DNA from 3 places in the Paenibacillus sp. FSL R5-0636 genome. Region 3 is predicted to be linked to each of the others. Evidence: predicted binding sites of a transcription regulator. Region 3 holds the regulator's gene; each other region holds the start of a gene.
The links. The regulator LexA, encoded in region 3, represses DNA repair genes until DNA is damaged. The targets are predictions, from matches to a motif close to CGAACATATGTTCG.
Positions count from the first base shown of each region.

Region 1: addB (helicase-exonuclease AddAB subunit AddB) is a predicted target of LexA. The motif match lies at 6,772-6,785, and genes of this name have one in related genera.
Region 2: MKX34_RS24235 (ImmA/IrrE family metallo-endopeptidase) is a predicted target of LexA. The motif match lies at 4,538-4,551, and genes of this name have one in related genera.

Region 1 covers NZ_CP150232.1:5,412,251-5,420,196, forward strand. The annotation lists gene addA (helicase-exonuclease AddAB subunit AddA) at 1-3,125, opposite strand, end outside; gene addB (helicase-exonuclease AddAB subunit AddB) at 3,128-6,640, opposite strand; gene MKX34_RS24785 (class I SAM-dependent rRNA methyltransferase) at 7,456-7,946, opposite strand, start outside.
Region 2 covers NZ_CP150232.1:5,290,918-5,298,863, reverse strand. The annotation lists gene MKX34_RS24270 (hypothetical protein) at 1-149, opposite strand, end outside; gene MKX34_RS24265 (hypothetical protein) at 813-1,022, opposite strand; gene MKX34_RS24260 (hypothetical protein) at 1,109-2,098, opposite strand; gene MKX34_RS24255 (sigma-70 family RNA polymerase sigma factor) at 2,095-2,589, opposite strand; gene MKX34_RS24250 (hypothetical protein) at 3,034-3,369, opposite strand; gene MKX34_RS24245 (hypothetical protein) at 3,479-3,625, shown strand; gene MKX34_RS24240 (hypothetical protein) at 3,709-3,870, opposite strand; gene MKX34_RS24235 (ImmA/IrrE family metallo-endopeptidase) at 3,937-4,488, opposite strand; gene MKX34_RS24230 (YjfB family protein) at 4,652-4,828, opposite strand; gene MKX34_RS24225 (hypothetical protein) at 4,978-5,127, shown strand; gene MKX34_RS24220 (NucA/NucB deoxyribonuclease domain-containing protein) at 5,209-5,640, opposite strand; gene MKX34_RS24215 (cytidine deaminase) at 5,747-6,163, shown strand; gene MKX34_RS24210 (glycosyl hydrolase) at 6,338-7,813, shown strand; gene MKX34_RS24205 (PH domain-containing protein) at 7,887-7,946, opposite strand, start outside.
Region 3 covers NZ_CP150232.1:3,951,986-3,959,931, forward strand. The annotation lists gene MKX34_RS18035 (HAD family hydrolase) at 176-961, opposite strand; gene MKX34_RS18040 (hypothetical protein) at 996-1,517, opposite strand; gene MKX34_RS18045 (DUF896 domain-containing protein) at 1,567-1,776, opposite strand; gene MKX34_RS18050 (LysM peptidoglycan-binding domain-containing protein) at 1,886-2,299, opposite strand; gene lexA (transcriptional repressor LexA) at 2,551-3,177, shown strand; gene MKX34_RS18060 (L,D-transpeptidase) at 3,355-3,693, shown strand; gene MKX34_RS18065 (hypothetical protein) at 3,846-4,226, shown strand; gene MKX34_RS18070 (hypothetical protein) at 4,446-5,024, shown strand; gene MKX34_RS18075 (MBL fold metallo-hydrolase) at 5,073-5,855, opposite strand; gene MKX34_RS18080 (cupin domain-containing protein) at 5,856-6,347, opposite strand; gene MKX34_RS18085 (DUF5316 domain-containing protein) at 6,383-6,586, opposite strand; gene MKX34_RS18090 (hypothetical protein) at 7,009-7,698, opposite strand.

The sequences.
Region 1 (7,946 bases), 1.5 Mb from region 3:
TTAAGTTCGGAAGCATTTTGCACACTGATGCTCCAGTTGGAGACATCGTTGTGCAGCACCGTGGAGACGGTACCTTCTGAACCGCCCAGCTTACGAAGAATCGCCGCAGCAGGGTGCCGGATCAATGCCGGTCCAACCCAATCCAAATAGCTGCGCCCTCGGGCCAGCAGATGGTCTGCAAGCAGCAGCTCATCCCGGTTCTGTACGCTGCTCCAGCTAGCGATTTTGCGTGGCAAATCTCTTACGGTGCCCACTAGAATCATTTTATCTCTCGGACGAGTTAACGCCACATATAATACACGCATTTCCTCAGCTAATAACTCAAGCCGTGTACGCCGGTTAATAGCCAGATAAGGAAGTGTTGGGTAACTAACTCGCGTTTCCCGTTCCACAAAACGTGGCCCAAAGCCAAGCTCTTTGTGCATAAGAAATGGCGAATGCAAATCTTGTCGATTGAACTGTTTTGCCATCCCGGCTACAAAAACAACAGGGAACTCCAGACCTTTGGATTTATGGATGGTCATGATTCTGACGCCATTGCCTTCTTCACCGCCACCGCCAGCTACACCCAGATCTCCGCCATTCTCACGAAGCCGTGAAATGAACACCAGAAAACGGAACAATCCGCGTGCTGCGGTGTCATTCTCAAATTGCACAGCCCGATCATACAAAGCTTTAAGATTGTTCTGGCGCTGCGAGCCTCCAGGCAGTCCTCCAACCCATTCCAGATAGCCGCTCTCCCCATAGATACGCCAGATCAGCTCACTGAGACTACCTTGTCTAGCCGCATTTCTCCAGCTTTCCAGCTGTTCTAGGAAATGTTTAAGCTTGCGCTTCAGTTCTGGACTGATCTGCGGCAGATCTTTATCAGGTAAAACATTATTTTCGACGGTGCTTGCGGATTCAATCACATGAGCCGAGAAGAGGTCATACTCTTCTTCAGCCTCTTTTGCATCTTGCATATCCACCGCCATCTGTACTGCTTGAAAAAAAGGACCCTGACTACACATACGCACCGTAGCCAATTCTTCTTCCGTTAATCCGACCACAGGTGAACGAAGTACGCCAGCCAGCGGAATGTCCTGCTGAGGATTATCAACTATTTTTAAGAGGGAAAGTGCAATTTCCACTTCTGTAGCTTCAAAATAACCTTTATTCAGATCACCATAAGCAGGGATTCCTTCCATCCGAAGCTCTTCGATGATTAGAGGGGTCCAGATTCTTGCCGAGCGAAGCAGGATCACGATATCACCGTAAATAACCGGACGCATAATCTTGAGTCCTTTATCGTAGATAAGCAGTGGCGATCCACCGGTCATCCCCGTCATTTGTGAAATACGCCGGGCAATTGCCCGTGCTTCCAGCTGCGCCGTCTCGCTCTCAATGGCTTCACTCTCCTGAAGTGGCGCCTCACCGTCTTCAGAAGTCTCTTCCGACTTCCCTGCTGCCGAACCACGATCAATCAATAATAACTCCGGTGCAAAAAAGATATCAGGCCCCTTCTCTGCTGCACCTGGGAAATTCGCTCCGTAAACAAGCTCAGCGCGTTCATCATAATTAATCTCCGCTACCGTCTCATTCATAATCTGCCGGAAGATCATATTCACGGCATTTACAACCTCCATGCGACTGCGAAAATTACGGGCCAGATCGATGACCGAACCGCTAGATGATTCATTAGTAATTTCAGATAGATCATCGAATTGGTGTGAGCCAAAGCTGCGGTATTTATCCAGGAATAGCCCCGGCTCCGCCAGACGGAATCGATAGATACTTTGCTTCATATCTCCGACCATAAACCGGTTACCGGGTGTTTCACGGGATATTAGCCGCACAATCTCCTCTTGCACACTATTCGTATCCTGATACTCATCCAGCAGAACCTCATCGAATTGAGCACGGTATTCCATAGCTGCATCAGAAGGTAGGGAATGACCGGGCGTAGAGTCCGAATGGCGTAGAATTTGCAGACAATAATGCTCCAAATCACTGAAGTCGACTAGACCTCTTCCGGCTTTTTCAATTCTATAACGTTCACCGAATGCTATCACTGTCTCTGCAAGCTCTGCCATCAGTGGAGCCGCTTCGTTCAGCTCTTTCAAAAAAACCTCAGGCGGACGGCCAAACAATGCTTTCTGAAGATCTAAAATACTCTTCTTCACACTGTCGCGCAGTTCCTTCACCATTTCCTGCAGTCCAGGATCTGTCGAATCCTTCTTACAAGCCTTTAATTTCCCAAAATATACTTCCATGAAAATATCATATAATTCTGCCCAAGGTCGTTCGTTTACGGCATCCTGCAGTGCATTTACCATCTCAAGATCAGCGGTTAAATTCTCAGCATAGGGTGCCGGACCGCCCGGCTGCAGTGCAATCTCCCGGCCTTGAATCAGCTGACTGGCTGCGCCCGCAAGTGTCAGCTTCGCTTCTTCAAGAATGCTCAGCACCCATGGCGTTCCACCCAGACTTTCGGTGTCTGGCAATGAGAAATCAGCTGCAGTATTACGGAGCCATTGCGCAGGCCAAGGATGGCTGCGGGCATAATCATGCAATCGCTGTATGAGCGCATGCACTGCATCATCACTGCGTTCACCACTGAACCAATCAGCGAGCTGCACAAATATACTATCCTCGCCATCCGCACCTGCTTCACCGTACTTTTCCTCCAGCAACTCTTCGAGCAGCTCCTGCCGCATCATCTCCGCTTCATGCTCATTTAATATGCGGAAACCCGGATCAATCGGAATCATTTGATAATAACGCCGGATCACTTCCAGACAGAAGGAGTGCAACGTTGTAATCGAAGCTTTGCCCAGCAGGGATAGCTGACGGCGCAAATGGTCGTTCTCCCCATTCTCCTCCAGCTCCCGATCAAGGGCTTCCCTGATCCGCTGCCGCATTTCGGCAGCCGCAGCTTTGGTAAACGTAGCTACTAATAGCCTGTCTACACTGAAGCCGTTCTCTTCCTTACTGATTTTTCGAATAATCCGTTCTACCAGCACCGCCGTCTTACCGGAACCTGCTGCCGCAGCAACGAGGATGTCATCACCGCTCTCCGCAATGGCGCGCCACTGGTCATCACTCCATATACTTCCTTCCGGTTTCGCTTCTATTTCAGCCTTCATACTCAAGGTGTAGTTCCTCCTTTGCGGGACAGCAGATCCCATATAACGTCCTTCCCTGGCTTACCCAGATTGTTATAGCTGTTGCCTTCCACAGCTTCATCGAACTGGCAGACAGGTCTAAAGGAACAGAATGTGCAGGCGGTCTCCTGCCCAATTCGGTACGGCTCAATCGCCACATCACCTTCTGTAATCCGTGTCCCGATATCCGAAATTGTCCCTCTAACGGAGGATAATAGATGACCCCACTGCTCTGGTGTAGCTACTGAAGCACTGCTATAAAAGCTGCCGTCAGCTTTTACTGCTACAGGCACGATAGAAGAATACCCTTTGTCTAAAGTGGTATCCATCAGGGAGACAACCTCACGATCTGCTGTAAGTAGTCCTTTCATCTTGAAGCGTTTCAACAGCTCTTGCTCAGCCTGTTCCTTGTTCATCCCATTGGATGAGGTCAACAACGGATCATGCACATGGAAATAAAGTGTGCCGGCTGGAAGTGCCGGCTGCCCCAGCCATTGCTCCGAATATGTTAGCAGCACATCCAAATAAGTCAGCATTTGCAGCGATAATCCATAATACACCTCATGCAGCTTGAGATCCTTTTGGCTCGATTTATAATCAATTACCCGCAGAAGAATTCCGTTCTCTCCACGGGCCATATCTACACGGTCAATCCGGCCAACAACCTCCATCACGCAGCCATTTGGCAGCGTAATCCTTAAAGGCGGCAACTCCTTATCCGGTCCAAAGTCCAGCTCCAGCCCTACTGGCTCAAAGCTGCCCCGGCGGGCGTGCTCGCCCAGAATCACAGAAGCACGTCCAACAATATTCTTAAGCTTACGGGAGATGTACCCGTAACGTTTGGAGCTCATTAGGATTTCACCCTGCAACATCGGAGATAGCCGCTCTACTGTCTCACTGGCCTCACGCCGACATTCATCCGGAGACAAGCTGCCCCAGCCCCGTCCCTCTTGTTTCAGTCTTATCGCCATATCACTTAACGCAGCATGGAACAGCTGTCCAATATCAGGTGCTTGCAGCTTATATAGCTGACGCTCCTTCAGTCTTAGTCCGTAGGACGCAAAATGGGAAAATGAGCACGCAACAAATTTCTCCATCCGGGACACACTGCCCCGCAGTGTTGAGCCACCATACAATCTGAGGCTTGTGCCACGCTTTAGCTTCGTTCCCTCATTACGATAGAACAGTGAGCTTAGCAAACGTTCCAGTTGAAATTTACGATCTTCGTTCTTAGTAAACCAGTTATACACATCCCACCATAGCTCCGGAATTTCTGTCCCCTGGCGCCACTGCCGCAGCTGCATAATCAATGCGCGAAGACTCTGTTCTGGTTGACCAATGAAACCGAGATGAATAGGATTTCCGACTTCTGCCGGTAGTCCCGCAGGGGGAAGTGCTGACAAGCTATGCTCTTGAACCCTTGGGAACATTCTATGCAAATGCCGGATAACCTCAGAGGGAAGGAGAGCTTTGCCCTCATCATCCGCTGTAGCGTAGCTAATCCAGAGCTTTTGGCTTCCTGTCGTTAGCGCATTATAGATCAGAAACCGCTCGTCCAGTAGTTTACGAGAAGCGCCGGGAGCAAGCTCCATTCCAGCATTCTCTAGTACGGAGCGTTCACCTTCCGAGAGAATTCCATCTTCCTTAAACTGCGCAGGCACAACACCTTCATTAAATCCAAGCAAAAAAGCGTATTTAACCCCTGTTGGGCGAGTCCGATCCATATTGCCGACCAATACTTGATCCAGTGCGGGCGGAACTAGTCCCATTTTAAGCTCAGCAAGTCCTGTCTCTAGAACTCCGGTGAACACTTCAAACTCAAGTCTTTCATTGCCCATCATTTCTACTATCTGATCTAGCAGATCAAGTACCGCACCCCACAACTGGCTATGTTCCCTAGCCTTCTCGGGTTGGCCCTTCTCCATAGACTTAACACTGAGTTTCTCCAGCTTTCGTGCAACATCCGTCTCTTCAAGCAGCTTGTACATTGCCGTACATAGTTCAAGGCCGCTTCGGCTTTTCTGGATTCGTTTCTCAAAAGCAAATAAAGGACCTGTTATACTAGCACGGCATCGTTCCATAGTAGCAAGCAGTTCATCATCCATCTGTCTGCCGCCTTCCAGCGACAAGCTAGGAATACCTTTCCATGAGCGGCCATCCGTCCAGCGATACCCTTGAATCCCACAAGCCAGCACATAGTTTTCTAAAGCATCCATATCCTCACGTGTAATACTACCGTCTAGCGGAAGCAAAAGCTCCGTCTTTACGCAACGGAATACATCCTCGTAACGCCAGCGACGACGCACTACATCCAGCGCGGAACGTATAAATTCCACTAGCGGATGATGCAGCTCATTTACCTTCTGGTCCAGAAAAAATGGCACTCCGTAATCTTGGAACAACGGTTGGATCAGCTGCTCGTAATCGCCAATATTGCGCATCAATACAGCCATTTCGCCATATTTTGCACCTTCATCACGCGCCAGTCTAGTCATTTCGCGCAGTGCTCCCTCAACCTCTGCTCTGTGCGAAACTGCGGCGCCTATGGATATAGCCTCTCTTGCCAGTTCATCCGCACCTATCCAGGCCTTCCGGCGATCATATCCCCGTTCAAGGTGAGCAAGTACTGGACTTTCTTCAAAACGTGGAAGAACCGTTGGCTCCAGCAGCTCGTCCCACACATCAATGCCCAGCTCTTCAGCTATTCCACGCAGTTTAATGTAAGTAACCGCAGTGGGGTGAAACAATTCAAGCTCATTCAACTGATCTCCATATGGGTAAGGACGATCAATTGTAAGCGAAACGGTCAGCTGCGAAGCTTGCTGCATCAATTCTCGAAGCACTACGAATTCCTGCGGAGTAAATCCATGGAATCCATCTACCCAAATCTCCGCCCCGCGAATATAGGAGGAATCAGGAATATGCTCAGCCAGTTCTGCTAAACGATCCTCTTCATCGATATAGAGACGTGACATTTCCTTCTCTAAATCGCTGAATACCAGCTGCAAATCATCCAGCTTACCCTCAAGAATAGGACTTCTTGCAATAGCTCCTCGCATAGCGGACAACTGCTCTTCTAAATCAGTGGAACCCAAACAGCAACGCTTCATCTCCGTGTGCAGTTGGTTCAGACGTTCCACAAAACCCGGTCTGTCTGCTGAGGCACCGAACAATTTCAGTTCCTCTTTGCGACGACTGATGATTTTGTAAATTAACATTTTCTTACCTTCATCACTGATTGGCAGACTTGCACTGCCACCAGTTTCCTGCTTCACACGATAGGCAAGCCGCGAAAAACTCAGTGTCTGCGCCCGAAGGCTTCCCTTCACATTCCCTACGGTCAGAAGCCCCCGTTCTGCTCCAAAAGAACCTTGCTCTGGCACAAGAATAATAATCGGCGCACCAAGCGGTTCCTTCTCTAAGGAAGAAGAGATAGATTCCCATATTTTTGTTGTCTTGCCACTGCCCGAGCGGCCTAGTAAAAAGGTTACCGACATAAATGATAGACTCCTTCCGTAACGGAGAAAATATATAAATTACAAGGTGAAATATCCACCTATTGATTACACTCCAATTAAAAAAGTTCAGTGATTCCTCGTCCCTTCAGTATATCATAACCACACTAATCGGAACATGTGTTTGCTAGTATTTTCTAATGTTTTACAAAGGATAACAGCTACGAGTACAAATAAAAAAAAGCAAACCTCCGGATTTTGGCGGCTTGCTTTTTAGAGTGTTTAGTTTGTTTTTAATGCCAGATGTGCAACGTTAGATAGGAGCTGCCAATGTCAGAGCATAGGGTCAATGTTAGACTGTTCGGCGTTCAGTGCTCAGCGTTCAGCGTTCAATACTCAACACTCAACACTCAACACTCAACACTCAACACTCAACACTCAACATTAGCACTCTACGCCTATCGTTTTGTAATCCGCATTCCGCATATCATAATTCAATAAGCATCATTCGTTGTTTACCATTTAGTATTCAGCGTTCAAATTGCACATTTTGGGCTAGGCTTGTTTCATTAATTACTTACGGACCCAGGAGCCGTTATTCGTGGATTCAGTGCTGTTTTGGCAACTTTTCGGACCCCATTGACGCTATTCTTCGAAAATGTGTTGCATTACGGGTGTTTTAAGAGCAATAGCGCCTTTGGGGTCTGTAAGAATTCAATAATAGGCTGTTTACGCTAAATAGAGTCATCTGAGTCCGTTGGCAACTACTTGCCTTACAGTCGACTCACGGCCACCCTACGTCCCGCCCTTTTATCCTATTTGTTACTTGGCACTGTAAACCTTTTTGACCTTCAGGCTTATTTTTTACTCCGCACTTCAAAAATCGCAAACTTCAGATAGTGTCCTTCGTTAACGCCAAGTATTTGTGGGTGGTCTTTGCCTGCGGCCCGCCATTCCACAAGTCTCAACACCTTGCCAGCATCTTTAGCTGCATCGGCAATCGTTTCGAGGAACAGATCTGGCTGCATATGGTAAGAACAGCTTGCGGTAACCAAATAGCCGCCTTCGTTCACCAGCTTCATCCCGTGCAGATTGATATCCTTGTAACCACGGCAAGCGCCAGCTACTGCACTTTTGGTTTTGGCAAACGCCGGAGGGTCCAGGATGACTACATCCCAAGTTCTTCCTCCACCTGCCGTCATCGGCTTGGATGTGTCGGTTTTGGCTGTTTTGCCTCCGGATTTAGGATTTGTAGCAGCTGCTGCCGTCTCTGTTCCACTTGCAACTGTCGCCCGTTCAGAACGTTCCTCTAGTCCTTTAACCTGATTCCGTAAATATGCAAAAGCAT
Region 2 (7,946 bases), 1.3 Mb from region 3:
ATTTCAATGATGGCGAATTGTCTGTTTACTGTTGGAGTATAAGTTAATTTATTATCGATTTTTATAGTATTTGATTCCGAAAGTTTCTGATATTCTCTATTTTCTATTATTGTAAGAAGACCCTGTAATACTCCTTTGAAAAATCCCATATTATGTACTCTCCTTTTATTTAAATCAGGTTTATTTTACCATGTGAAATAGTTTAATAGTGAGGAAATTTGAATTGTATTTGACTGAGGATTAGTAACATAAGGACTCTGGAGTATGAAAGATTTGTTATGGACAGAAAAAAAGAAAGAGTTATCCGGTATCCGATAAAATAGCTGTTGGGGCACTCTTTCTTGCTGCAAACTTACTTATACTAAACACCAAACTTCGTTTGATTAGGGAGCATTTTTGGTATGAGGCTCCTATCGGACCCAGCTGACCCTTAAAGAGGTTTTTCTCCACATTTGCAATTCTAACGGACTCCATAGTCGCTATTGGCATAAAAAGTACCGCATTTGAGTCTCTTTCTAGGCATTAGCGTCCATTGAGTCCGAAACCATGCTCCAAAGGCTGAAAATCAGCAAATAGCGGCATCTAGGTCCGATAGCTCGAGGTGAAGGAGGTTAGTTCGTTAGCTCGTTAGTGCCATGCTCCTCGCAGATGTAGTTGCAGAAATTACAATGAGAAGTAGCCTATAAAGGAACAGTCAGTAGTTTCACCTCTGCAACCAGCATATCTAGTATGCGAGCTCATAAACCATACAGTAAAGCACAAAACGGCACTGCTCCAAACCATGAAATGGTTTGGAAGCAGCGCCGTTTTTGTTAGCAGTCAGCTAAATTCCTCCAATGGAGAGCAAGGCGACCGAAACGATGTACCCAATTGCTTCCGACCGCTGGCCCAATCGCAATCTCAATCTCAATCGCGATCTCAACCGCAGTCCCAACCGCAGTTGCAGCCCCGATCGCAATCGCGATCCCAACCACAGCCCTAGTCGCAGTCCCGATCGCAATCCCAATCCCAATCCCAATCACACTCCTAGTCGCATTTCGCAGTCCCGATCACAGTCCCAATCCCAACCGCAGTCCCAACCGCAGGCCCTGGGTATCCACCAACATCCCTAAAGTTTCATGCTGTCCCACAGCTGCTGGAATGCCCCGGATTCGACCTCGAAGAATACCGGTGCCTGACCGTAGCGTACAAGTCCTTGACCGAACAGCGTCAGCTCTACTCGGGCGTTGTCTTCCAGCTGCAGATAGATGATCTTGCGGTCTTCGCTGTCGTAGATGCCTTGCTCGATCAGCGGCTCTGCTGCCAGCGGTTTAGTCGCTTGGAGTGCTGTCAGGAAGCCATCAAGCGCCTCGCCATTGGCGATTGGCGCCTGCTGCTGGAGGCCGTTGTTCCAGCTGTTGAAGCTTTCCCACTGAGCTGAAGTAACTCGGCCTTCAAGATTCAGCTTGCCGAATAGGTCGGCGCCGCTGTTTATGGTGATGCCGTTCGTGTGCTCATACAGTTCAGCGAATACCTCGCCGTTGATTTCCGAATAGGACATAATCAGGAAGCTGGAGTCATAGCCCTTCACGGAATAGAGATCCGTTTCGCCGATGTTCGAGGCTAACTCAATATATTCGTCGTTACCGCTCCATTCGTTGATGCCGCCTGTAGTGCGTCCTAACTTGTCACCGCGCAGAGCGGCAGCATCGGCAGCGTCGATGCGAGTCGCTGACTGTGTGTAAATATTATTTTTATACACGACCAAGGCGATCATATCTGCCTTCACGCCAGATTCCTTATCTGGCAGTTTCAGCTTGGGAATGACAATGCTGCCCGATGTAGCTGTGCCCGAATTGCCAGCATTGCTTGCACCCGGAGTTACCTGGGCAACCTGCCCCGGGGAGCCCTGACTGTTCAACTGCTGCCATATACTAGGCCCAGCCAGACCGATTCCTGCGGCGAGCACGACACTTGCCGCGATATAAACCGTCTTGCGCGGACGTTTCCGCTCCTGCCGCTGCTCCATTTTGTCGAACAATTCTTTTTTCATTTCTTCACCTGGTTTCATCGAATCCACCGCTTTCTTATATGTTGTTCGAAACTGATCTTCCTTCACTGTGGTTCCACTCCTTCCAGCTCCAGTTTTAACAGTTGCCGTCCCCGCTGAAGTCTCATCTTCACAGCAGACTGGCTAATCTGCAGAATCTTGCTGATCTCCTGGATGGGATAGTCCTCGTAATAATAAAGATGGATTACGGTTTTATACTTCATGGGCATCGCCATAACTAACTGCAGCAGAGCCCAATCCTCGGGGCTGTCTGCCGCAATTGGCTCAGCGCTCTCCAGCTTAACCTCGCGCTTGCGCCAGCCTCTGCCCAGTAGTGTTTTACAATGGTTGGTGATTACCCGGATCAGCCATGCCTTCTGATGTTCGGCATCTTTGAACTTTGGCGCTTTTTCTATTAGCTTGATGAAGGTATCCTGAGTGGCTTCTTCGGCATCTTGCCGGCTGCCTAGATGGACCAAAGCGATCCGGAACAGCATATCTGCGTAGATTTCGTAACTCTTCATCACATGATTTCCCGGCCGGGTCATGGATCGCTGCATGATACTGTGCCCCCCTTTACCTATAACACCATTTAGGACGGCATTAGGTCACATTTTGTTCCTGAGAAAATTTCTTTGTGTTTGAGAGTAGAGAATGCCTATTCATAAATTATCGCCAGAGGGTTATGGACTCAGAAGTCGTTATTTGCATATAAATAGACTTTTGAGCAAGTTCGCGGACCCCAGTGACGCTATTCCTTAAAAAGTGGGCCTTGTAAGGTGTTTCTCATGCCAATAAAGGCGATGGGGTCCGTTACACTTCGAAATGGAGGGTTATGCAACGCATAAGATCAACTGTGTCCGATAGCTGCTAAGCACCACGCCAATATTGTCTACGCAAACGATGGTTACTTATTTAGAACAGGGGAGATCAAAAAAACGCATTTGCCCAAGCACCAATTGCTGACTGCTGGACAAACGCGTCTTTTTAATAGAGTGACTCCTTCACGGGAGATCCTCTTCGATATGTTTATATGTATAGCTAGGATCATTACCTTTAACAGGAGCCCTGCTGTATTGATAGATCCTTCCATTTTCTTTTCGATAAAAGTATCTTGCGTAGGGTTCGTCTGCGAAAATCACCGTGGTACTTACGAGGGGAGCTTTGGCAATCTGGGTGTATACTTTATAAAAATCTTCCTTCTTATAATTTCTCGTCTCTATTAGATAATGAATGACTTCTCTGTTCATATGATTTCGGAAGGAGTGGAGGGCTAAGGATGTTATTCCACAGATTAAAAGGATTAGAACGATGAAGATTAGTTTTGTATTTTTCTTCATTAATTCCCTCCATATAGATAATTTGTATATAGTATAAGATAATATACAGAGACTATTATGTCATTCATAGATATCTTGTAAATGTACAAATAAGAAAGGAGGTAAGAATATGACGCAGGAAGAAGAGAAAATACTGGAGCTGGAGCAGCGAATTAAGGTGCTGGAAAACCAAGCAAGGCCGAGGCTGCCGGGGATGAAAATTTTATGGTTTTTAATTTGGGGTTGTGTAATACAAAAAGGCAGCAAATACCGATAGTAATCCAGGCGTAGGCGAATGAAGAATTGCCGGGACATACTATATTTGCTGCCTTTTAACTTATGAAGAATAATGATTCTCTTTTAGTCTTCTTTGGGTTCTTGCAATAAAATGGAGAAGGTCCCCGTTTCGTGATCCACCTCAATCGTCTCAATGCCCACAAAATCCGGGATTTCGGGGTGTACTGCATCTACATTATAATCCGGATGAGTCAGTAATAATTCAATTACTTTAATGGCTTCCATGTCGTTCCCCCTCACGAGAAATTCCACCATAAATGAATATGCAGAGAACTATTGCAACTAAGCTTATTATCTCCGTGATCCGTTGCGAATATGTGTCAGTCGTTCTTCGTTTCTTCCCATCACGGCCAATAATTGCCCTTGGAACACACGTCTTTGGATCTGATCAATCCGCTGTAAGGCCAGCTCGGCAGGTACTTGGAATTCTGCTGCAAGATAGGAGATGGCATCTTCCCGTTGCTCAGGCAATGTCATGCGGGAGATCATGGAGTAAGGCGTCGCCGCATACAAGATAAAACGCTCTGATTCGTCCTCCTGTGCCCGCGTGAAATGCTCTGGCATCAAGGTCTGATTATCGCTGCCATGGCGAAGTAGATGACACAGTTCATGAAGAAACTCTAGCCGTTGAAGATTGGCTGGAAGGCGGTTGTCGATAAACAGGCTGTACATTCCTGCAGACGCTTCAATGCTCTTGCTTCTCACATCCAAATAATGAACCCAGATATTAAGCCGCTCTGCAATATACGATATTGAAATTTGCGAAGGCTGATGAAGATTTAATCGCTTGTATAGATCCTCCGTCCATTTCTCAAGCACAGTCATTTGATAATATGATTTCATGTTCTCCAACTTATTCACCTCGTTTAAAATCACTAATAAATCACTAATGGGATCGTATGTTCGCATAAATGCGCAAAAGAAAAGCCCGAAGGGCTATGTAGAGTAAAAAAAGTCTAAGGATACATAGGAACGTTAGTTCTCATGTACCCTTAGCATAAAGCAATTACACACTAATATCAAGTGTTTTTCCCAAATTCGGAGCAACGCTTTTGCCCAGCATTTCCACCATAGTTTGGCTCTGGGTTTCAGCCTGATTCTTGGCAATATTCATGACCTGTATCCCAACATTTTGAGCTAAGGATGCTTGGCTCATTGCCATTGATAATGCAGCTATATCCATATTGCACCTCCTTTGTGTATATCCTGTTTATCGACTGTCCGCCTTCAATTCATTAGGTGATTGGCATTTGTTTGCCAATTCGCCCAAACGGCTTATCTCCTTTTTACATATCTTGTGCTGTAGTCATTAATCATTAGGAGGAATTGAAAATGGGTATGGAACATGGTTGTGGTTGTAACGTAGGTCCGGTAGTAAGTCCAGCATCAGTAGGTCCGGTGTGTAGTCCTTGGACTTCTACAGGAGCAATCCTGGTACTTTTCATCTTGCTGGTTATCATCACTAAAGCTTGCTTATTCTAAGTTAGCTGATGTGAAGTGTAGCCCCGTCTGGCGAATGCCAGGTGGGGCTATTCTGTTGCCTGGGGATGGTCAGACAGATCGTTATTTAAACATAAATTCCACCCGGGTTCCGTCTGCATAATCCTCCAGCTGATTGCCAACCCAGCTTCCTGCCCCGCGGTTATCGCTTGGCGTTATGTATTCAATGTCGGCACCAACGCCGCCTTCCTCACACATAGCCATTGGCCATTCATCCCGGTCATATCCCTTTTTAGTAGGGATCCCTTTTAAGGACTCTTTGCGGTTCTCTTCAGCCTGCTCTCGGTTAATCGTACATGTGGCGGATTCACCTTTCGCAATGGCATCCTGAATATGCTTGGCGGTCTCAGGATAGCGGTCTGATGGGAAGGTTAGCTGAACAACACTCGAATTGGATGGAGACGAGGGGTCTGTAGGCTCTCCGTTTTGTTCAAACCAGTAACTAGCCAAAGCAAGTAATGCAACAATGATGAGACTGGAGATCCATTTTTTCACTTTCAATTCTGCTCCTCCTTTTTTGGCACTTAAAATAGTATATCTTATATCATAATTCAGTGCGATTTAATATAATTAGGTAAAATAAAGGAGGACGTAACTGGATATGGAGTACATAATTACCATTGAGGATCAGACGCTTATTACGGCTGCCGAAGATATAATTACCAGACGTTATGAATGGGGGCGTCATCATGTGGGTGCAGCGCTTCGTACTAAAACAGGAGAGATTTTTACAGCGGTACATGTGGAAGCCAGCATGGGGAGGATTACAGTCTGTGCAGAAGCGATGGTGATTGGCAAAGCGATATCCGAAGGTTATAAGGAATTTGATACGATTGTTGCGGTAAGGCATTCTGATCCAGACAGCGAGGAAAAAGAGATTAAAGTAGTCTCTCCCTGCGGCATGTGCCGAGAGTTAATTGCGGATTACGGAATAGACTGCAAGATAATTGTATCGGAGGATGACCGATTAGCTAAATATGAAATCACTGAGCTATTGCCTTTAAGGTACACGAGATAAGAAAAAAAGTAATGAGGAGCCGCTGAGCTCCTTTTTTTGTTGAGCCGTGAAATTATTCAGCAGTTCCTTATATCGTCCCAACTTATTTTACAACTTCATGTCCATTCGCTGAGTTCATGTCACTATTGTCCCCATACTATAACTTAAAAAGATTTAAAAGGATGGTGAGAATAGATGGAGCAGCGGATTATTCGTCAGATGGTTGATTCAGCATCAAGGTTCGTGGGCGATGTGCAGTGGCAGATGGCTTTTCGCAGATTACAAATGGCTCCGGCGGATTCGGGACTGTCGTCCTCGGCTCAGCTATTGCTGAATACCCTCTATTACTTGCAGGGAAAGGGTGTGATAAGCGGCCAACATGATTATTTGGAAAGTGCAGACGAGCTTATGGAGAAGCTTAAAAATACCAGTGGGCAATATGCTGCGCTTCATGGCTACGAGCTGGGCGCAATCAATAATCAGTCCCAGGCTCTAATTGACAATCAGCGGAATTGGGTCGTCAACAGTGCGATACGCTGGTCTAGAGCCGGCGGGATCGTAACGATGTGTTATCACGCTGCATTACCGGGGACAGCGCCAACTTGGGGGAATGTAAATACGAGCCTAAGCAATGCTGATTTTGATAAATATATAACCTCAGGTACCACCCAGTATAATGCGCTGTTAGCTGATCTGGATAAGATAGCCCAGTCGCTGAAAAAGCTTAATGACGCAGGGATTCCTGTACTTTGGCGGCCGTATCATGAAATGAATGGTGGATGGTTTTGGTGGGGGCAAAAGAGCAATTACGCTGCATTGTGGAACCTTATGTTCGATCGTTTTACCAATTATCATAAGCTGCATAATTTATTGTGGGTTTGGAGTCCAAATGCAAAAAATCAGTGGTGTGATGAGCCGGCAGAATACTATCCGGGCAGTGATAAGGTAGATGTGCTGGCGCTCGACATTTATGACGCGGATTTCAAGATTAGCCATTATGATAATTTATGGGATCTGGGTCGTGGCAAGCTGATTGCGATTGGTGAGAATGGAGAGCTTCCGTCTGCTGAACTGTTGTCCAAAACGCAGCCCAAATGGTCTTATCAGCTGACCTGGGGGAAACTCCTCTATGAGAAGAATACCGATGCTGTGATAAAAGCTTTTATGAACGACAAAATGGTATTCACACGAGAGGAGTATGCTGCTGAGGCCGCCGCTTTCGCTGCTATCGGGGATAGTGTGCTGGAGAGTGGACTCTGTGGGCAATACTACAATAACATGACGCTTAGCGGCACACCTGCACTTTTGCGTACGGATGCCAATATTAACTTTTCATGGAGACAAGGTTCGCCTGATCCTGCCATTCGTGTAGATGCGTTTTCTGTGCGGTGGAGTGGGAAGCTGACGGCTGCTTTTAGCGAGATTTATACGATTTATTCCTACTCTGATGATGGGATACGGGTATGGATTGATGGCGGGCTAGTCATTGATAGTTGGGTAAATCAGAGCGGCCAGGAACGAAAAGGAAGCATAAGTCTGATTGCAGGTAAGCCGTATGAAATAAAGGTGGAGTATTATGAGAATGCGGGCGACGCCCGGGTTGTTTTGCAGTGGGAGAGTCCTAGCCAGATCAAGGGGGTTATCCCAGCGGGGGCATTTTATCTTCCTTAAAAAAGAGTACTTCAAGTGTACAAGCGCAAGCAAAAAGCCCCGGTTTTCCGGGGCCTTTTTACGTATGAGCGTCTTAAATTTGTTCGCGGTAGCTAATGTTGTTGGCGATCTTCTCGTCACGAACGGCTTTGCG
Region 3 (7,946 bases):
TTTCAGTATTTTGCATCAATTCCGCATTAGACTTGTGACTTAAATCATTTACTTAAAAATCTAATGAAATCCTTATGTTAGTATGTATGTACTGAAAAGCAGCGAGTTTCTTAGGATCTCAGAAACTCGCTGCTTTTATAAAGTCTTTATGTTGGAGCTAATAGCTCTGTATATCTTACAAGGATTGAACTAGTGGAAGAAGCTCCTCAAGGTGATTGATTTCATGATCCGGATGAATATCAAGACTAGGTGCTCTACCTTTTCTATTAATCCAGACCGTGGTCAACCCTGCTGCCAGCCCCCCACGGATATCCGTTGTAAGCTTATCGCCGACCATAACCGCATGCTCAGGAGTTACATCAAGAAGCTCTAAAGCATGCAGGAAAATTTCCTTATCCGGTTTGCCTTTACCAAAGCTTCCGGAAATCACAATATGATCAAAGAAAGGAATTAACTCTGGCACACCATCTAGTTTTTCTTGTTGCAGTGCTGGACAGCCGTTCGTAAGTAGCAAAAGCTTCACTTGACCCCGTAACTGCTCCAGTACATGCATTGTTTCTTCATAGATGTATGGACGTTTTCTGCGCTCTGCTGCGAATTTAGTTGCCAAGGTCTCAGCTAGTGCTTCGTCTTCCACCCCTAAGGCTGCAAGTCCGCGACGCCAAGACTCTTTACGATAAACCGGTGCAAGCTGCTCCAATTGACGGAATTCTGGCTGTTCACCTGCCGTAAAGTTAGCCCAGAGTGCTTCATATGGATTAATTCCGATCATCTTTGTAAATGGGAACGTCTCATAAGATTCATACAAGCTACTTGCTTCCTTACGAACTGCAACTTCTAGTTCTTGTGGATCAATCGTATCCCCGGCGGCTTCACAAGCAGAACGAAATGCTTCTTCGACGCTCCGATCATCCCACAGCAATGTATCATCAAGGTCAAATAGTACAGCAGAAATTGGCATTACAGGTCTCCCTCTCCCTTTAACTGGTCTAGTTCTATTCGTGAACTACTTCAATGTTGTGAGCTTTAGCAAATGCTTCTAATCGTGTACTCATCGCATTAGTATCATAGCGATTCATAAGTCTTGTGAAAATCCATTTCGTACGTTTCCCTTTGTGCTTAATGACTACAGCTCCACGCGAAAGGGTGATTTTCTCAATATCTGCAGCTGGAAGCCCGCGTTCGCGATTGAATTTAATAGTAGACAGTCTTGCTTTTTCCACCTTCAAGTACGGACGACGGAAGAACAATAGCGCTGCCAGCAAATAGTACAGTACTACTCCCAACCAATTAGCCAGCATGCCATTTCCTTTGGCCTGATCAATAGAACCAACAACCCAAAACATAGTGCCAAGTATCACTAACACTACCGGAAATGCAATGTTGCGACCTTTAAAGACTTCGGCATTCTGGGTAGGAGATTTAGAGGCATAAATCGTATCCTTGCCTTGTTTCTTTCTTTGCTTGTTGATTTGCTGTGTGTTGCGTTGAACCATTCTTTCCCAAGAACGGGCCATGTGCGTTCCCCCTAGTCATCCTGAAATATCTATGAAAAGGAACAGCGAGCTAATGTTTAAGCCCCTTGTTACCTTGTTCATGCTCATCGTTATCTACTACTTCAATAGTATTTAATTGTGCTCGGAAGTTATTGCGGATATTCCCCAGGTAAATTTCACGAAGCTTGGCGCGTTCCGCCACTTCCTCTTGATTAAGGCCTACGCTCTTCTGTTTGCGTGCCAATTCGTTAATTCGCGCGACCAACTCATCAATATTCAATACTTTCCCTCCCCCTATAAATTAATTCTAACTCTGCCATGAGAAAAAGAGCTTGTCAAGGTCTACTCCCTGCAAGCTCTACTGGTCATTCTATTATGTTCTCAGAAAATTAATAAATAGGTAAAGTAAGTATGTCTCCAGCGTTAATTTGACTACTCTTAATCCCACTTGAACGTTTAATTCCTTCTATATAAACAACTGTCTTCATATCAGCCGGTTTATTCTTAAGGGCAATACTCCATAGTGTATCTCCACGTTCAACCACAATCCGCTTCTCTTCCTTCATTATAGTCGTCGATCCTGCAAATACATTTCCCACTACTGTTAGGCCAGAAAATACTAGCACGATAATCAATATTAACTTAATAAAGAAGTCCTGACGGAACAACGAAATCATCCCTCCTAGCAAACGTTCCGTTATCTCTTTCACCTTAGCGGAATTACGGGCAACGTCATTATGTCCTAAAGATTCAACCACTGGGGCCTTATCGTAGATGCTGCGGTATGTACTGTATTTTAGCATAATTATCATCCTCCAAACACTTGTTCTTACTTTCGAATTCATAATAACACGAACATGTGTTTTGTTCAATACTATTTCAGAACAATTGTTCTCTTTTTTTCGAGAGACTCAAGTGGTTCATTTTATTATCATTTGTCTACCATTTTTTAACTCTAGCAGATTAATATTTATAATAGTTAGAACTTATGTTTGTGCGAACGGTAGTTCTATGTTATAATTTTCCCAAACATTACTATATGGGGTTGATTCCAATGTCAAAGATTTCAAGTCGCCAGCTGGCGATCCTGGAATTTATACGAAGCGAAGTCCGCAGCAAGGGTTATCCACCTTCCGTCCGGGAAATTGGAGAAGCTGTTGGCCTTGCTTCCAGCTCCACAGTTCACGGTCATTTGGACCGGCTTGAGAAGAAGGGACTTATTCGTCGAGATCCAACGAAGCCACGTGCAATAGAATTACTAGGCCAAGAGGATTCAGAGAATGTTCACCAATTCGCCCAGACCATCTCACGGATTCCTGTCGTAGGTAAAGTTACCGCCGGGGTACCTATCACTGCTACAGAGAATATCGAGGACTACTTCCCACTTCCTACTCACTATGTAGGTGACAACAAAGTATTTATGCTGTCAGTTATGGGTGATAGTATGGTGGATGCTGGCATTATGAATGGTGATTATGTAATTGTTCGCCAACAACAAACAGCGGACAACGGAGATATCGTTGTAGCCATGACTGAAGAAGATGAAGCAACCGTTAAGACCTTTTACAAGGAACGTGATCATATACGGCTTCAGCCGGAGAATCCAGCTTATGAGCCTCTTCGCCTTAATCGCGTAACTATTCTCGGAAGAGTCATCGGATTGTTTCGAGATATCCACTAAGTATGCACTCCTACCATAAAAGGCTGTTCCGCAAATGCGGAACAGCCTTTTTTCTGTGTATTTTGCTTTCTCAACCACTAACGAACATTTGTTCTCGTTCGCTAAAATGGGCATTTTCTATGAATAACCGTTTAGGCGTTCTGCTCATATCCTAATTAGAAAGGAGTGTTGTGCATAATGCCAAATTACCGAATTATTGTAGATCTGACCCAACGAATGTTATATCTTCTGGACAATGATATTGTGATTAGAGGTTTCCCTGTCGGTATTGGTAAGATGTTAACCCAATCCCCAGTGGGAGAATTCACGATTATTAACAAACAACCCAATCCAGGCGGTCCCTTTGGTGCCTTTTGGATGGGACTGTCTAAACCACACTACGGGATTCATGGAACGAATGATCCTTCCTCCATTGGGAAAGAGGTATCCCACGGCTGTATCCGGATGTACAACGAGGATGTGTTAACACTCGCAGCTATCGTCCCTATAGGAACACGAGTAACGATAAGGAATTGAATTCGCTGAGGACGTCACAGCCCCCAAATCACCATATACAGAATGGGGGTCATTACATAAGTAAGTATTTTTTCATTAGCATACTAGGAGTTTGGTGATTATATGTCGAATATTGTTAACAGGATTGCAAATTGAAAAGGATGTGTTTAGTTTTGAATAACTCAAAAATTAGAACCCTCGTCGATTTTAAAGTCGATGCACTGGGTAAGCTGTCCGGTTTACTTTTAAATGATGAACAAGCTAGTGGAAAAAAAGTGAATTTGCTCACCTCTTTTGGCAGCATTCAGGGAATCGTCTCTCCAGCCGTCTCCAACAAAGAGGATGTATTTGATTTAAAATCTTTGATGGATGATGTAATAGTAGACGAATACATATCTTATTTGGGAGCAGAACACCCTGATAAAAATTTCAGCTATAACTTTGTTGTCCTCAATGACGTTACTGTAAGACCTTATGCTAGTTATGGGACTCCGATCGAATACAAACAGCTGATTGTTTATACCGATCATATCACTGCCTTCAATTTTCTATAGGTTACATACTTACCTTAAAAAGCACCCTTGCAGCAACCCCCAATTTTGCGCCATTTGCAGAATCGGCAGGTTTCTCCGGGTGCTTTTTTTGGGCTAATTCCGAAGCCGATCCTATAATTCCACGAATTTCCCTTTTAAAAGATACTAGTGGGGATCATTCAGGCATATCTTTCAATAAGCAACAATTTGAGTCTAATGAGATAACTGGGAGGTGATTATATGCTGATTATCTTAGTGTACTTATTTGCTATTTTAGGAGTTGTTTTAATTCTAAGTGCCGCCATTATAAAATTGAAAACGCTATCCACTTCATCTGATATTTCTATGCTAGTTAATGCGGCTGCATCCTTTAACATCATTTTCACCAAAACATTCATTCCCCCCAATCAATCTCACTTGATCGCACTTAACGAACCTAATAAAAAATTAGCAATAGGCACCAGAAATCCGAAGAACAACAAAAAAGCAGTAGCAAAGCTATACTCTTTCGATAATGTAATGGGATCCGAGATTGTGGTTAACGCACTTACCCTTTCAAAAGTCTCCAAAAGACAACAAAACAGCAAAACAACTGCAACTAGTGCAGATATTAACGTCCTTAAGGAACCTGATGAAGAAGCTAATGTGATAGAAGAACTCACGCTTAAAATATATATGAACAGCAAAGAAACGCCTGTGTATTGTATTTCCTTCTTGCCGGGTTTATTGCCTATTCGACAATCCGACAACCAGTACAAGGAAGCTTACTCCCAAGTACAACAATTGCATGCACTCTTCAGGTCAATCGTATCTGAATAATTAAGTTGTTATCGCCATACCTCTCATTTGTTTTCGACATTGAAAGAACTAAAATTGCACACTGAACCCATCAAACTGGTGAATACCCGTACCATGTGCCACTACCTTTTGCTCACGCAACTCACGAACTGCCTTTTTGACCCCTTGCAAAATAGATGGATCTAAACCCAGCGTATTATGAGAGCCGTATACTTGGGTAACCCCTGGAATTTCTGTAATCTTCTCTAAGGATGCCACTAAATCAGCCGGACTAGTCGAAGGGTAAAAAGCATAGATTGGCGTAACGTCATACAATAAATCACCTGTAAACAGATATCCGTTGGCATGATCAAATAGGCTGATATGACCTGGCGAATGACCTGGTGTGTGGTAAATTTCTATTTCGCGCCCACCTATGTCGAGCACATCCCCCTCTTGTAAAAGAGCCGTTGGTTTCCCTTGAAAAGGTATGTAGGTGTTAGGATCAAAGGTTTCAGGAACAGGAAGGGTGATGTCTCGACTCATATCCTTTCGAATCTGGGCAAGGGACAAGCCTTTTATTCCGTTAATTAGCCAATCCTCATCCTCTTTATGAACATAGATTGTCTCGAATTGTCCGTGACTGCCAATATGATCTGCATGCACATGTGTAGTTATGACAGCGATAGGTAAATCCGTTAACTGATCCGTTATTCTTTTTATATTATCAATACCTAATCCCGTATCAATTAACGCGGCTTGTTTTTGCCCCAAGAGTAAAAAAGAATGCACCTTTTCCCAATGTCCATATTCACTGATTGCATAGGTGGTCGGATCAATTTCCGTTACTGTAAACCAACGATCTTTAATCAATTACGCTCCCCCATTCCATTTTTCCCTTACATGCTCTTCACCCTTATAATAATCCGCCTGTTCATCCGCTTGATAGATTTCTTGATAAGGCAAAATGTTGATTTTGCCTGAGTCTGGATATTCGCAAACATCTATTCCCTGATTCGTTCGGAGATCCAGATACCTGCATGGTGCATCCGTATGATTATAAAGCTGGTGCGCCCCTTCCGGTCCCATTTCAAAAAATATTACATCCCCTTCCGTAACCTCCGTAAAACCCTCGGGTGTTCTTAACATCGCTTTTCCCGCTAAAATCACAAATATCTCTTCAGCATTTCTATGAAAATGATAAGGAAAAGAATATTTATCAGAATCTAAAGATCTGATATCAAAAACTAAATGCTTGGAGCCCACCATTTCAGCTAATCTTTCACTCGTATGCCAAGCAAACTCTGGGATCGGGGACTGTTTTTGAGTAAATGAGACCGTATTTTCATTAAAAATCTTCACCATCTGCAACATTCCTCCTCCTTAAATTTTGCGTTCAATTAAAACAAATAAAGAATCCCAGCTATAGCTAATGAAATAAGACCACCTAAAGCAGACCCATTCGCTACTTTGTTTTTAGCTTTACGGTCTCGCTTGGATTCCGAATAAAAGTTACCTCTTTGTTGTGTACCTGTCGTGAAGGCTCCAACACATATACCTGAAATTATAAAAAATCCCAAGCCTATGTAAATAAAAATTTGCATGAACTTACTCCTTCGCAGGTAAGAATTAGTTATCTATATATAAGATATTTTAACATTAAATTCCTCTGCTACGCGCCATGACTTTCGGACCCAGATGACGCTATTTGCTTATTTTCAGCCTTTGGAGCATGGTTTCGGACTCCAGTGACGTTATTCCTAAGAATGAGGCTCATATTGAGTGTTTTTAATGCCAATAGCGACTATGGGGTCCTTTAGTATCCAAAATGTGGGATAAAGCTTCATATAAGGTCTGCTGGGTCCTATAGCGGGCTCATACGCGAAATTTGCAACCTCAGCAAATGGAAATTGGCGTTCAAATGAAGTAAGGTACCAAAAAGAAGAAGTGTGCCAACAACCATTTTTTGATTATGGTTATGGCACACTTCTTCTACTCCATACAACCCCTTCGGTTCTGTTTACACTTAATTCCTTTCAAGTTCAAGTGTTGCCAGTGAAACCATCACCCAAGGTGCAAAGTTATTCGACGAATCACCCTTAGGATTGTGTATCCGAAAAAGAAAAGCTTCCCCCGCCTGATTTTTCCAGACCATATAATCTTCTATCCCCTTATCACTGGTAGCCTGCAGATATAATTCTGCAAAACCTAGAGGATGTTCAATTAGTTCCCCGCTATGGTCGTTTGCTTTACCAATTGCAGAAAGCTCGGTTTGTCCCTGTTGCTTCAAAGCTGTGAGATCGTAACCGGCAGGCAAGTGTTCAATTTCGGCATAATAGGTTGGATCCTCAGTTAATGATAAACGACCAGACTGTGAGTCTAGTGTGAAACCCTGAAAAACATACAGGGAATATCCATCACCTTGCCCAAGTGTACCTTCTTGCCCTGAGACCCCTCCCTCCTGTTCACCAAATGCTTTGGTCTTTGGTCGATCGGATGCTAGAGGATCAGTGGCCTCCGGACTGGCGGACTCCTGCGCCTCCATAGAAGGAGTAGCAGAAGGTTCGGGAGTGGTTGTAGCTTCGACAACTGGCGTAGGCGCTGCACTTGACGCTGTAGGCTCTGCCTCGTTTGTTGTTTTATTGTTACTACATGCACCGAGAATTGAGGCAGACAGAAGAATACTAGTAGCTGTAGTTAATAATATTTTTTTCATTACGCACCTCCTTATTATTATAATAGTTATTACCCACATGACTAACGTGTCCTCTTATTCTTCAAATCTTTTCTTCATTTTTATTGCTACGGATTGAAAAATTTCATTCAATCGACTCACTCTTATTGACAGCTATGGAGTTGTGCTCGAAATTCAAATTGTTCCCGGACGATTCGGGCACCTACTATCTTAATTAATGCCACCAGATTCCATAAAGTGACCCATGAGATCTTAGTTCTTCTCGGTTT